One region of the Gordonia terrae genome, then DNA from elsewhere that is predicted to be linked to it. Evidence: riboswitches for the same ligand, from Rfam matches in the RefSeq annotation. Region 1 holds a riboswitch; the other holds the start of a gene.
The links. A riboswitch is a leader RNA that binds a small molecule or an ion and turns the genes downstream of it on or off. The one in region 1 is predicted to bind S-adenosylmethionine.

Region 1 (7,252 bases):
CCGGCGGCGTGGGACCGCTGACGCGAGCGTTCCTGCTCGTCAACGTTGTCGAACGCGCGGAGCAGACGCTCGCCTCCGGGGGTGGCGGCGACGCGTGACCCGAGACGAGCGCCCGAGTGAGTCCGCTCACTCCCAGCCGCGTGGTGTCGACAACTCCCGCCCGGGAGGCCGGACCCGCGCTTCCGCCGACCGCACCCGCCTTCGGGAGATGCTCGTCCAACTCCCGTATCTGCTGGTGATGGTGGGTGTGCTCGTTGCGGCACTGCTCGTGATGTTCGATCGCTGGCGGCGTGGGTCGTTCGTCTTCGGGGCGGCGCTGCTCGTCGGCGCCGTGCTACGAGCCTTCATTCCTTCGTCGCAAGCCGGGTTGCTGCAGGTCAGGGGTAAGACGTTCGACGTCACGGTGATGGCGACGGTCGGCGGTGTGATGCTGTGGCTGGCGGCGTCGATCGACTCCTTGGGCACGGATTGATTACAATAGAGACCTGAGCGTGACCTGACGGCCAGTCGTCCGCTCGACCAGGCACTTTCCGCTGCCCTGCCGCAGACGCACCGACCGCTGGAGTTTGTATTACCTCATCACCAACCGACGACACCGTGAGCGAAGTGACGTCCATGGGCGTGTCAGCAGGTGCTGGCATGATCCACTACGTCCTCCTGACGCGTGACGATCTCGGTCGCAGTGTGGTCGACTCGCGCGTCATCGACGTCGACCCCACCGACGGTCTCGATGCCGCCGGCCGCGTCAACGCCGGGATCGACGTGATGCTGACCGCGGCTCGCGAGTCCGCGACGAGGGTGGGACCCATCGGGGTGGCCGCACGCACGGGCAGTCAGCGCCGACAACTGCGTTCGAGGGGCAGCGGCCCCCGCCGCCAGGTCCGCCTCGCCGGCGAGGACGAGGCCGTTCTGGCCTACCTCGCCGACACCGGGGAGGTCGACCGCTTCACCGCCGCGGTCGTCGTCGACTGCGGCGACACCGGTATGTCTCTCTACACCGTCGACCCCCGCGAGGGCCGGATCGGCAATCCCGAACACTCGACGGTTCTGAGCGGCCGTCGCCTGGACCGATCCATCGTCGACCAGCTGACCGCGGACAACCCGGCCCTCGGTGAAGCCGGCCGCACCCGGGCCGATCGCAGCGAGTTGCGCAGCGCCTGCCGGACCGCGAAGGAAGAGATCTCCTACGGCGGGACTTCGTCCGCGGCCGAGTCCGTGGTGGCGGTCTCGGCGGGCGCGGGGCGCGTGACGCTGTCGGCGGCGCATGTCGAGCAGGCGATCGAGCCGATGATCCGGGACGCGAGAGAGGTGTTCACCCGGTACATCGACGCCGCACGATCGCGCGGCGTACGGCCGGACGCAGTGATCTTCATCGGCGGCCTCGCCAACCTTCCCGCGGTGCGCACGATCGCATCTGGGCATGATCTGGAAGTTGTCGGTCCGACCGCTCCGGAATTGGTCGTGGCCACCGGCGCAGCCCTGCTTGCACTCCAGAGTTATTCGGGCGCAGCGCGTCTGGCGTTCATCGGCGGCAAACCGCAACGTGAGTGGCTCTCCGCGACACCCATCGCGGTCGCCGGAGCCGTCATCGCCGCCACGCTCATGACGATCTACGCGGTGAGCTCGTCATTCGCGGATCGTCCGGCCGTTGATCCGCAGCCCTCGGTCAGCAGCAGCGTGCCACCGGCCGCGGCGACCAGTGACAGCGACCCGCCGGTCGCCCCGAGACCCCCCTCGCAGCCGATCACCCGGATTCCGGATGAGCCCGTCGAGCCGACCGTCGTGGCCCCTGTCCCGACCCAACAGCCCGTGCCGCAGACCGGCTGGAACGATCCGCCGGCCTGGGCGACCACGGAGTTGCCGCCGACGCGCCCGTCGACGAGCACCAGCACCCGCACGCTGTCGCCGTTCCCGTGGCCGGAGTTGCCGTTCCCGCCCGGATCGACGCCGACGATCCCGCCGGAACTGTTGCCGCCGGGTTTCCTCCCGCCGAGCGCCGCGCCCACGCCTCCGCCTCCGACGTATACGACGCCGACGCCGGAGTCTCCGCGCACCGGTTCGGCACGGCCGAGCAGCACGCGCGCCCAGGGGGAGACCCAGGCGCCGTCGGTGCCCGACTCAGGGCGGCCCGCTGATCGGGGCGGGGAGTCGGCACCGCAGATCCCGCCGTCGCCTCAGCCCAGCAGTCCGGTGCCCACGGTTCCCGCGCCGCGCTGACGAGAGGTCGCCGACGGCCGGATCGGGACGCCCTCAGGCGTCGCGTCGCGCGAGTTCGACTGTGCGCTTGAGTAGATCGCTGATGGCGTCGAACTCGGTCAGGAAGCCGTCGTGACCGGTGTCGGAGTGGACGACCTGGAGGCCGCCGACGCAGTTGCCCAGCTCCTCGGCGAGTTCGACCTGGAGCCGGATCGGGTAGAGGCGGTCGGAGTCGATTCCCCCGACGATCACCGGAACGGTGCATGCGTTGAGCGCCTTGGCGACTCCGCCGCGACCGCGCCCGACATCGTGATGGTTGAGGACCTCGGTGAGGACGACGTAGCTCGCCGGGTCGAAGCGCGACATCAGCTTCGACGCCTGATGGTCGAGGTAGCTCTGCACCGCGTAGCGCCCGCCGGTCAGCGGATTCTCGTCGCCCTGGGCGTCGTTCGCGAATCGGCTGTCGAGCTCGGGTTCGCTGCGGTACATGAGATGGGCGATTCGACGAGCGATTCCCATGCCCTGCAACGGGATTCGTCCAGTGCCGTGATAGTCGCCACCGCGCCAGTCCGGGTCGGCCTTGATCGCGGCGATCTGAGCGGACTGGATACCGATCTGGTCCGCGGTCGCGCGGGCGCCGACGGCGAGGACGAGTGCACTGCGCACCCGGTCGGGGTACTCGATGACCCACTCGAGGGCGCGCGCGCCACCCATCGACCCGCCGAGAACCGCACCGACGCTGGTGATTCCGAGGCGATCGAGGAGTGCCACCTCGGCGCGGACCTGGTCGAGGACGGTGATCTGTGGGAAACGCGAACCCCACGGACGGCCGTCGGGGGCGATGGAACCCGGGCCGGTGGACCCCTTGCATCCCCCGAGGACGTTGGCAGAGATGACGCACCACTCGTCGGTGTCGATGGCCTGCCCGGGCCCGATCAACCCGTCCCACCATCCGGCCGAGTCGTGGTCGGCGTCGGCGGGGCCGGTGACATGCGAGTCACCCGTCAGCGCATGAAGAGTGAGGATCACGTTGTCGCGGGACGGCGACAACGTCCCCCAGCGCTGGAACGCCAGGGTGACGTCGTCGATCCGTGCTCCGCTGTCGAGAGGCAGCGACCCGATCGGGATGCCGACGAGTTCCCCGTCCGGGAGAGACTCCCAATCGGGCTGATCAGACGCTGTCGCGTTCAGGTCGATACTCACCGACAAAGCTGCCTCACCTGTTTCACTTGGCCGCCGCGAATCCCTGTTCGAGGTCGGCCAGGATGTCGTCGATTCCCTCGATGCCCACGGCCAGTCGGACCAGTCCGGGGGTCACGCCCGCGGCGAGTTGCTCCTCGGGGGTCAACTGACTGTGCGTGGTCGAGGCCGGGTGGATCACCAGCGAGCGCACGTCGCCGATGTTGGCGACGTGGCTGTGCAGGCTGAGCGCGTCGACGAACCTCTTGCCGGCGTCCACGCCGCCGGTGATCTCGAAGGCGATGATCGCGCCCTGACCCTTGGGGGCCAGTTCCTGGCCGCGCTTGTACCAGGGGGAGGACTCCAGGCCGGCGTACGCCACCGACTCGACCTGGCCGTGTCCCTCGAGGAAGGCGGCGACCTTCTGCGCGTTGGCGACATGGCGCTCGATGCGCAGGCTCAGGGTCTCCAAACCCTGCGCGAGCAGGAACGCGTTGAACGGCGCGATGGCCGCACCCGTGTCACGCAACCACTGCACGCGGGCCTTGAGTGCGAACGCGGGCGCCCCGAGGTCGGCGAAGACCGCGCCGTGGTAGCTGGGGTCCGGGGTGGTGAAACCGGGGAACAGGTCTTTCCCGTCGCGCTGGACACGCCAGTCGAAGGTCCCGCCGTCGACGATGACGCCGCCGATCGCCGTGCCGTGGCCGCCAATGTACTTGGTGGCCGAATGCACGACGATGTCGGCCCCGTGGGCCAGCGGATTGATCAGGTACGGCGTGGCGACCGTGTTGTCGATGATCAGCGGTACGCCGTTGCGGTGGGCGACCTCCGAGATGCCGGGGATGTCCAGGATCTCGTTGTTGGGGTTGGAGATCGACTCACCGAAGAACGCGCGGGTGTTGTCCTTGACCGCGGCCTGCCACGACGCCGGATCCTCGGGATCGTCGACGAACGTGACCTCGACGCCCAGCTTCGGCAGCGTGTAATGGAAGAGATTGAAGGTGCCGCCGTACAGGCGCGGGCTCGACACCACGTGGCCGCCGGTCTCGACGATGTTGAGGATCGCGTAGGTCTCCGCGGCCTGGCCCGATGCCACGAGCAGCGCGGCGACGCCACCCTCGAGTGCGGCGATCCGCTGCTCGACGGCATCCTGGGTCGGATTCATGATGCGGGTGTAGATGTTGCCCGGCTCGGCGAGCCCGAAGAGGTTCGCGGCGTGCTGTGTGTCGTTGAAGACGTACGACGTCGTCTGGTAGATCGGCAGCGCCCGCGCGTTCGTCACCGCATCGGCGGCCTGTCCGGCGTGGATCTGCTTGGTCTCGAAGCTCCAGTTGTCCACTGGGGAGGTGCCGTCGGCGGAAGTGCCGTCAGGGGCATCAGACATGGCGATTGATCACTTTCTACGGTCGGCAGGGCCAACTCGACCCTGGTGGGGTCCGACCTTCGGACCCGCGCTTGCCGGGGATCGTCGCTGCGATCCCACAACCCGGTCATCACCCGGAGCACCCCACCGCGGTTGGAGGGTTGCCGATCAGCCAGCCGGGGCTTGACGCTGATGCTCATGACCTGGCGACAAGGATATAACACGGATGTGAGTGCCGGAGAACCGTCCCGGTCAGGCCGCGTCCAACACTTTCCAAGCGCGGTCCGAAGGTGGCATGAGCTGTCCTCCGACCGAGTGAAATCACGTGTGGTCAGGGGCATAGTGCCAGGTCACGGTCGTTAGCGTCCCTCAGCGTGCTGTCGGTTTCACCGTCGCGGATCTAGCGTTCGGACCAGCCCCGGCTGCGTCGGAGGATTCCGATCGGGTGGTCCGGGTTCGCACAGGAGCGCCCCATGGCCGCGATCGCTCGTCTCCGAACCCGACGGACCTCGCTCACGATCGCCGCTCTGACCGCCCTGGCGGTCGCGGCAGCTCTCAGCCTGTCCGGGGCCCCTCCCGCGACGGCCGCCGAATGCAGCGACTCGGGCGCGGTCATCATCGTGGCCGGGACCAACGACCCGGAGAGCGCCCATCTCGTCGGTGTGAAGCAGCGCTACACCGGCAAGGTGCCGACGGTGGAGAACGGCGAGGTGGTCATCGAGGACGACCCGGGAAGTCCCTATCTCGCCGCGCCCAAGGACGTGATCCACGTCGACTACCCGACCACGCTCTGGCCACTCGGTGCCGCCGGATACGACGACAGCACCGGACAGGGCACGAGTGCGACGGCGTCGGCGATCGCCGGCTATCAGCAACGATGCGGAGCAGGCGCCGACATCGTGGTCGCAGGCTATTCCCAGGGTGCCCGTGTCGCCGGGGACGTACTCGCCGACATCGGGAACGGTCGCAACGTCGAGCAGGTCGTCGCGACCGACGAGAACGGCGACGTCATGCTCGACGAGCAGGGCAATCCGGTTCTGGTGGACATCGTGACGGGGAACATCTCCGGCGAGCTGTACGCGGATCCCCGCCGCTCCGGCGACAAGACCGGCCGCGGTATCGAGTTGTCGCTGATCGGGATCATCCCGGGTCTGACGATGGCAGGGGCACGAGGTGCGTCCGAGACCGACGGCGGGTTCGGAGACCTCGAGGGCCGGGTGGTGTCGGTCTGCATCGATGGCGATCCCATCTGTGACCTGCCGGATCCGATCCACGACCCGATCGGCGCGATCGACGGCCTGCTCGGCTACTTCACCAAGCACAACCTCTATCCGTTCCAGATGTATCGGGATCCGCGCACATCGACGTGGAACGACGGGCGGACCGTTCGCTGCGATCCGGGGACCGCGGTGTGCGTGGTCACCGCCGATTCCGCATTCGCCGAACTCGTTCAGGGGTGGGCGCGCGATCTGGGATTTTCCGGTGACATCGGGGACTTCTTGTCCGGTCGTCCGACGATCGACTTGCCGTACGGCATCGAACTCGCGAACCTGCAGCCGGTGATCCGGCTCGTGCAGGACCTCCTGCCACCGCTGCCGAAGCTCGGATATGGCGCCTATCTGCCGGATCTGTTCGTCTTCGAGGACATCCTGCAGGGGATCCTGACGCTGTCGCCGGCGAGATTCGTCGACGGAGCCACCGCCCTGGCCGCGAGCCTCCGCAGCATCGTCCTGCTCCCGGTGAACTTCGTGCGGTACTGGGCGGGAACGATCGTCGGACCGGTGGCGCCACAGGCCGGCACCGTCACGGTTCTCGCGGCGGATGCGTCGAGTCTGCGGTCGTCGACGTTCACGAGGCTCGCGACCGCAACCGGTGACGTCATCGAACCGGTTCGGGTCGAACCGGCCACCGGATCCGACGACTCGGTGGCGCCGCCACCGGCCCCGGCCGACCCGACCGCCGACACTCCCGGGGGACCCGCCGGCACCGACGACGCGAGCGGTGTCGAGGCGCCCGACGAGGATCCCGCCCCGGCGCCCGTCCGCGACGAGGTCCCGGCCGCCACCGATCCGTCGTCGGGCGAGCTGTCCGGGGACGAACCGTCCCGAGAAGAACCGGCCGGGGAGGAACCGGCCGGGGAGGAACCGGCCGGGGAGGAACCGGCGGGGGACGAGCCGCCCGGAGACGACCCGGAGGCGGCCGACACGGCCCCGGCGGGAGACGGGTCCGGGGGCGGCGGCGCCGAGGCCGGCAGCTGATCCGGGGCGCACGGTCGCGGCGCCCGACTGCGACCCGGCCGATGCGATGACCGCGCGGGCAGGGGGGTGTGAATGAACTCACCGCCGTGTCCGGAATCAGGGCGTCTCGGACACGGTTGGCATCAACCGTGTCTGACGCTCTTTCCACCACCGATGCCCCGGCCGACGTCTCGCTGACGGATCGGCTCGCCGCTCCGGAGGTCCACCGTCCCGAGGGGGCCGTCTCGGTCGGCGTGTCCCGCCGGGTACGTCGCTG
Region 2 (7,252 bases), 2.7 Mb from region 1:
TTCATCTGCCGCTCCGGGCATCGGTCGATCGGCGCCGCGCAAGCCGCGACCGCCGACGGAATCGGCAAGGCCTACAACATCGTCGACGGTTTCGAGGGTGCCCTCGATGAGAACGACCATCGCGGCGCGTCGGGCTGGCGTGCCGAGAACCTGCCGTGGAGGCAATCGTGAGTCCTGATCTGCCCGGGGGTCGCCCGCTCCCCGAAGGGTTGTCGGCCGACACCATCGCGGTACGCGGTGGATTGTCGCGCTCCGGATTCCACGAGACCTCCGAGGGCCTCTACCTCACAAGCGGTTACGTCTACGACTCCGCCGAGGCGGCTGAACGTGCCTTCACCGGGGAGGACGAGCGATTCGTCTACTCGCGCTACGGCAACCCGACCGTCGAGATGTTCCAGGAGCGTCTGCGTCAACTCGAGGGTGCTGAAGCGTGTTTCGCGACCGCGAGCGGCATGGCCGCGGTGTTCGTCGCACTCGGGGCGCTGCTCAAGGCCGGTGACCGGCTCGTCGCCGCACGCAGCCTGTTCGGTTCCTGCTTCGTCGTGTGCAACGAGATCCTGCCGCGGTGGGGTGTGGAGACCGAATTCGTCGACGGTGAAGACCTCGAACAGTGGGAGCGGGCGCTGTCGAAGCCCACCGACGCGGTGTTCTTCGAGACCCCGTCGAACCCGATGCAGAGCCTCGTCGACGTCGTGAAGGTCTCCGAACTCGCGCACGCCGCGGGCGCACAGGTGGTGCTGGACAACGTCTTCGCCACGCCGTTGCTGCAGCGTGGTCTCGATCTGGGCGCCGACGTCATCGTGTACTCGGGCACCAAACACATCGACGGACAGGGCCGCGTCATGGGCGGAGCCGTGCTCGGCGCCAAGGAGTACATCGACGGGCCGGTCCAGCAGTTGATGCGCCACACCGGTCCCGCGCTGAGTCCGTTCAACGCCTGGACGCTGGTGAAGGGTCTGGAGACACTGCGCCTACGCGTCGACGCCTCGGTGTCCTCCGCGCTCCGGATCGCCGACTTCCTCGAGGCCGACCCGCGCGTGCGGTGGGTGAAATACCCGTTCCTGCAATCTCACCCGCAGTACGATCTCGCGAAGTCGCAGATGTCGGGCGGCGGCACCGTGGTGACCTTCGAGCTCAACGACCACGACGGCATCGACGGCAAGAAGCGCGCCTTCGAGGTGCTCAACGGCCTGCAGATCGTCGACATCTCCAATAATCTCGGTGACTCGAAGTCGCTGATCACCCACCCGGCGACCACCACGCATCGTGCGATGGGGCCCGACGGACGCGCTGCCATCGGCCTCAGCGACTCGGTGGTGCGGCTGTCGGTCGGGCTCGAAGGGGTCGACGACCTGCTCGGGGATCTGGACCAGGCGCTGGGCTGAGCCGGCGCCGCCCGGACGCGGCTATTCGAGGCCGTCGATTCCCAACGCGTTCAAGACCGTGCGGAGTTTGAACGCGGTCTCCTCGAGCTCGCCCTGGGGATCGGAGTGTTCGACGATGCCGCCCCCGGCCCACGTGCGGAGGCTGCGACGATCTGCCTCGAGTTCGAGGCACCGGATGGTCACCATCCACTCGCCGTCGCCGGCGGCGTCGCACCAGCCGACGGCTCCCGCATAGAAGCCGCGTTCCCCCTCGACCTCTCGGATGATCTGTGCCGCAACATCACTCGGTGTGCCGCAGACGGCGGGGGTTGGTCCGAGCAGAAGCGCGAGATCCAGTGCGGTGGTGGCGGGGTCGCGGAGCGTCGCGCGGATCGGGGTGGCTAGATGCCACACCTCACCGGTCGACTGCAGGCGCGGGGTCGACGGCGCGTCGACGTCGTCGCACAGATGCGACAGCCGGTCCCGCAGATGATCCACGACGAACGCGTGTTCGGCGAGATCCTTGGCCGAGGAGAACAATCCGTCGGCGACCGCGCGGTCGACGACCGGATCCGGCGATCGGGGCGCCGACCCCGCGTACGGGTGACAGGTGACGACCGATCCCGACTTCCGCAGCAGCACTTCGGGACTCGCACCGAACAACCACGACCCGGAGCCGGTGGCCGCGCCGAGGTCGACGCCGAACGCATTGTGCCCGGCGTTCCCGCCCGCGAGGGCATCGAGGAGTTCGCCTGGCGCGACCTCTCGGTCGAGCACGATGTCGACGCTGCGGGCGAGGACCACCTTGCCGACGTCGCCGGCAACGATGCGTTTGACGGCGTGCGCCACCCGTTCGCGGTGTTCATCCGCGGTGGGGTGCAGGGTGGTCGACAGCGGGATTCGCGACAGCGGCGGTCCGCCGGCCAGCGGTGCGTCGTCGAAGTCCAGGACCTCGGGCACCACCAGCGCGGCCGGGTCGGCGAGATCGAACGGGATCGCGCCGGTCAGCGCGCCGACCTCGCCGGAACGCAGCGCGGCCGAGGCCGCATCGACATCGGTGAAACCCCGGACGGCGCCCCGGCCCCGCACGGTGCCGTGCGGGCGGGACAACACGAACACATCAGTCGCTGACACCCCTGACACGCTACAGGTAAGTGTGCCCTAACTTCGGATCACGCTGAGTGAAAATTGACACGTCTGCGCGGCATCGACGACTCTGGTTCGTAGGTCATGAGTGCCAGTGACAAGCCCCGGCTCGCTGGTCGGCAACCCTCCTCCGCGGTGGGGTGCTCCGGGTGACGACCTGGCCGCGTACCGACCGGACGCGGCAAGCGCGGAAATTCAGAGGAGCTCCTGCCATGACCGCTGTCCTGTCAGCACCGAGAACTGTCGGCCACGAGTCTGTCGATGCCCACGTCGTCGGTCTCGACCACCGTGCGCGCCCGGCCGTTCCCGGTCTCGCCCCGGTCCTCGGCGCCGACGTGACCGTACCGTTGGCCGGCGGCGGGACGACGCGATACGTCAATCTCGATTACGCGGCGAGTGCGCCGGCACTGAGTTCGGTGGCCGCCGCGGTCGCCGAGGGGCTCGGCGAGTACGCGAGTGTCCACCGCGGTGCCGGCCACCTGTCGCAGGTCACGACCGCCCGGTACGAGGACGCTCGGGAGACCGTGCGCGAGTTCGTCCGCGGGCGGGTCGACGACACCGTCGTCTTCACCCGCAACACCACCGACGCCATCAACCTCGCCGCCCACATCACCCCCGGGGACGTCGTGGTGCTCGACATCGAGCATCACGCCAACCTGCTGCCGTGGTGCGCGCCGCGCGACGGTCGCAACCGGGCCCGGGTCGTCCCGGCCTGCGACACCATCGAGGACACCCTGGTCGCGCTCGAGGTCGAGCTCGCGTCGGCGCCGGCCTCGCTGCTCGCGGTCACCGCGGCGTCGAACGTCACCGGCGAGGTGCTGCCGATCGGCCGGCTCGCGTCGATCGCCCACCGGCACGGGGCCCGCATCCTGGTCGACGCCGCGCAGCTCGTCGCGCACCGACCCGTGGCCATCGTCAGTCACGGCATCGACTACCTGGCCTTCTCCGGACACAAGGCGTACGCGCCCTTCGGCGCCGGAGTCCTGATCGGCCGCCGGGACTGGTTCGACGCCGCCGATGCCTACCTTGCCGGCGGCGGTGCGACCGCCGACGTCGACCTGGGTCCGAGTGCCGGTGGGGTCACCTGGCACACCGGGGCCGCCCGCCACGAGGCCGGCTCGCCGAACGTGCTCGGCGCGGTGTCGATCGCCCGGGCCTGTCGCGCACTCGCCGACCTCGGGCCGGAGGCGATCGGGTTGCACGAGGCGCGCCTGTCCGAGCGTCTCGACGGGGGACTGGCCGCGATCGACGGGGTGCGGCCGTTGCGGATCTTCGCCGACTCCACCGATCGGGTCGGCATCGCGGGCTTCACCGTCGACGGCATCGCACCGCGGGTCGTCGCGGAGTATCTGAGTGCACAACACGGCATCGGTGTGCGCGACGGCCGGTTCTGTGCCCACCCGCTGCTCAGACGTCTCGGTCATCCGGCCGGCGCGGTTCGCGCGAGTTTCGGCGCGGGAACCACCTCCGATGACATCGACCGGCTGCTCGACGCGCTACGCGCCCTGACCGCAAGCACTGACCGAACAGACGATCCGACCGAACTCGAACGAGGGGTGACACGATGACCATCGAACTCGACGCACGTGCAGACCGCGGCACCGTGGTCCCCGCACCGACATCCCCACCGACGGCCCCGATCAGCATCGGCCGGCCGGGATTTCAGGTCGCCGTCGCCGGAGACGAACTGGCACAGACATTTCCGATCGTCGTGCGACGCGAGACCCTTCGCGATGCGCAGCGGGCGCGTTCCCTGCTCCGGGCCGGCAGCCACGATCAAGCGAGATTCGTTGTCGCCCTGGAGGTGGAGGTGGCCGTCGCGCCGGATGCCGCGTCGGCGCGTGCGGCGGCCGCTGCCGCGGTGGTCGCGTCGTCGGAGGCGAGCTCCGGGACCATCCGCTACATCGGGACCACCCACGGACTGATCACGCTGGTCCGCGACATCTACGCGGCCGAGGTCGCCGACGCGGTGATCCTGGTCCCGATCGACGGCGCGGCCACCGAAGTGCGCATCCGCGAACAGATCCTGCCGGTTCTCGCCGAGCAGCGGCACCGCGTGGCCTGACGGTCCGGCCTCGGTCCGGGTGTCCTCAGTCCAGCGCGCGGATGCGCGAATGCGCAGGCTGGAGGTCGAGGGTCAGCCCCATGCGGTCCGGCGAGAACAGGCCCGAGGCCATGGTGCGCAGGTCGGGGTCGACGAGGAGCTCGAACTCCGAGCGGTCGAGTACGTCGCGCTGTAGATCCACGCCGGGAGCGATCTCGACGACGGTGATGCCTGCCGGCCGGAGTTCGAGGACCGCACGCTCGGTGACATAGAGGACCCGCTGACCCTTCTCGATCGCTCGCCGGCCCGAGAAGGTCGGTGAGTCGACGTCGGCGACCAGTTTGGTGTGCGGACCGTCGGCTCGGATGTCCAGCCGGCCGTTCCCGATCCCGATGTCACGACGGCCCGCGGTGAACGAGCCGACGAAGACGATCGAGGGTGCTCCCGTGGTGATGTCGACGAAGCCGCCGAGGCCCGCGGTGACATGACGCCGCTTGGGCAGGCTGTGCACGTTGACGTTGCCGTGCCGATCGATCTCGAGGAACGAGAGCAGCGAATGCTCGAACCCGCCTCCCTGCAACAGCGTGAACTGATCCGAGCTCTGCATGATCGCGTCGGGGTTCTGCGATACGCCGAAAACGAAGTCGAGCAGCGGGACACCGCCGACCGCGCCCTGTTCGATCACCCACGAGACTGCCTGTGGAAGACCTTCTTCCACGAGAACGTGGGGGACGAGTGCCGAGACGCCGAAACCTATGTTGGCGATCTCGCCGGATCGCAACTCCGCAGCGGCGCGACGCGCCATGATCTTCTCCAAGGAGAAGGGGACGGGGTCGAGGGTGCTCAGTGGGCGTCGCAGCTCACCCGAGATGGCGGGGTCGTACGGGGTCTGGGTGGTCTGTAGCTGGTCGGGCACGACGACGATGGCGTCGACGAGGATGCCGGGTACCCGGACCGCCTGCGGTGCGAGACTGCCGCCCTCGGCCAGGTACTTCACCTGCGCGATGACCACCCCGCCGTTGTTGTGTGCGGCGTAGGCGAGGTCGAGCGCACCCAGGGGCGAGGCCTCTTCTTCGAAGGTGAGGTTGCCGTGGGTGTCGGCGGTGGTCGCGCGGATGACGGCGACGTCGGGAACCAGCGCCTCGTAGAACAGCCACTCCTGGTCGTCGATCTCCTGCACCCGGACGTAGGCGTTCGGCGTGATGGTGTTCATCCGTCCGGCTCCGACGCGGGGGTCGACGAAGGTGTCGATGCCGACCTGCGACAGCACCCCGGGCTGCTTGGCGGCCGCGGCCCGATGGAGCTGGAACAGAATGCCCGACGGAAGGTTGTAGGCCTCGACCTCGTTGTTCTCGATCATCTGCCAGATCGCGGGGGGGTCGGCGCTCGACGGACCGGACGGATAGGAACCGGCGACGACGCGGCGGAGCAGGCCGGGACGGGCGAGATGGTCGATGCCCTTGATCCCCCACATGTCGCCCGCGGCAATGCTGTGAACGCTGGTGATCCCGGCGGGCGAACGGGTCTCGTCGAACCGTGTGCCGATACCGGCGAGGACGGCGTCCGGGCAGCCGAGACCCGACGAGGAGCTGACCGTGATGGTGTCGCCGTCGTGGATCAGGTCGGCAGCCTGGCGGGCGGTGAGGATTCGAGGTGTGTGCACGAGCTCTCCTGGTGGGACGGACGGATCGGGTGGTCGGGGTGGGTCGTCGAGGCGGACGGCTCAGGATGCGGAATCGTTGTGCGGCAGGAACTTCAGGACATGGGTGGCCACCATGCAGGTCTCGCCGCGCTGATTCGTCGCGACGATCGACGAGTGCGACTTCTGGTCGGCATCATCGATCCGGTCGACTGTGTAGGTGATGGTGACCGTGTCCCCGAGGAAGACCGGCGCGACGAAGCGGACACGGTCGTAGCCGTAGGACACCGCGCGCTCGCCGGCACGTGCCGCGATCTCGGTCGACGCAGTCGAGGACAGACCCAGGATCAGGACTCCGTGGGCGATGCGCTCGCCGTAGGAACCGGCCTCCATGTACGAGCGGTCGATGTGATTGCGCGCGAAATCGCCGGTGATGCCCGCGAATCCGTATACGTCGTATTCGCCGACGGTCTTGGTGAAGGTCGCGGTGTCCCCTACGTGCAGACTCAGGGGAGTGGAGTTGGTTGCGATCGGGTCGGTCATGTCGTCGTACTCCTCATCGGCTCGGCCCGGCGGCCGCCGGCGTCGGGCCGGCTGCAACGGGAATCAAGAAATCGGTTTCGCTTCGTTGACGGACGTGGCCACCCCCCTGACCGCCGCGGCCGCGTGCGCGGTGGGATCCGCCATGGCGGCCTCCGCCGAACCGGCCACCGCCGACAGTTCCACCGCGAGGTCCGGCGGGCGGGCGTCGAACCGTCCGGCCACAACCAGCGAACGCACACCTCGTTCGGCGCAGTGCCGGAGGACGGTTCCCACGAGTTTCCCGGTCGACGAGGTGCGGTCGTAGCAGCCCTCGCCGGTGATGACGAGATCTGCGGTGGGCAGTGCCGCGGTCAATCCGGTGAGCTCGTTGACCCGCAGTGCCCCGGGGGCCTGCGTCGCTCCCCACGCCAGGAGTCCGAAGCCGGTTCCGCCCGCGGCGCCGGCGCCGGGTTGTGTTGCGCTGATCCCGAAATGGTCTGCCATGACACCGCCGAAGTGGTGTAACGCACGGTCCAG

Region 2: linked by a shared signal. The riboswitch ahead of BCM27_RS20785 (aminotransferase class V-fold PLP-dependent enzyme) and the one ahead of BCM27_RS09115 (bifunctional o-acetylhomoserine/o-acetylserine sulfhydrylase) in region 1 are both predicted to bind S-adenosylmethionine.

Annotation. Positions count from the first base shown of each region.
Region 1 is NZ_CP016594.1:2,005,344-2,012,595, forward strand. It holds gene BCM27_RS09095 (bifunctional methylenetetrahydrofolate dehydrogenase/methenyltetrahydrofolate cyclohydrolase) at 1-98, shown strand, start outside; gene BCM27_RS09100 (DUF3017 domain-containing protein) at 209-472, shown strand; gene BCM27_RS09105 (Hsp70 family protein) at 640-2,217, shown strand; gene metX (homoserine O-acetyltransferase MetX) at 2,251-3,405, opposite strand; gene BCM27_RS09115 (bifunctional o-acetylhomoserine/o-acetylserine sulfhydrylase) at 3,422-4,759, opposite strand; SAM riboswitch class IV at 4,822-4,942, opposite strand; gene BCM27_RS09120 (cutinase family protein) at 5,212-6,996, shown strand; gene BCM27_RS09125 (MFS transporter) at 7,125-7,252, shown strand, end outside.
Region 2 is NZ_CP016594.1:4,690,744-4,697,995, reverse strand. It holds gene BCM27_RS20800 (rhodanese-like domain-containing protein) at 1-171, shown strand, start outside; gene BCM27_RS20795 (O-succinylhomoserine sulfhydrylase) at 168-1,385, shown strand; gene BCM27_RS20790 (isochorismate synthase) at 1,407-2,483, opposite strand; SAM riboswitch class IV at 2,591-2,704, shown strand; gene BCM27_RS20785 (aminotransferase class V-fold PLP-dependent enzyme) at 2,723-4,078, shown strand; gene BCM27_RS20780 (hypothetical protein) at 4,075-4,575, shown strand; gene BCM27_RS20775 (acyl CoA:acetate/3-ketoacid CoA transferase) at 4,601-6,217, opposite strand; gene BCM27_RS20770 (MaoC family dehydratase) at 6,278-6,736, opposite strand; gene BCM27_RS20765 (glycerate kinase family protein) at 6,800-7,252, opposite strand, start outside.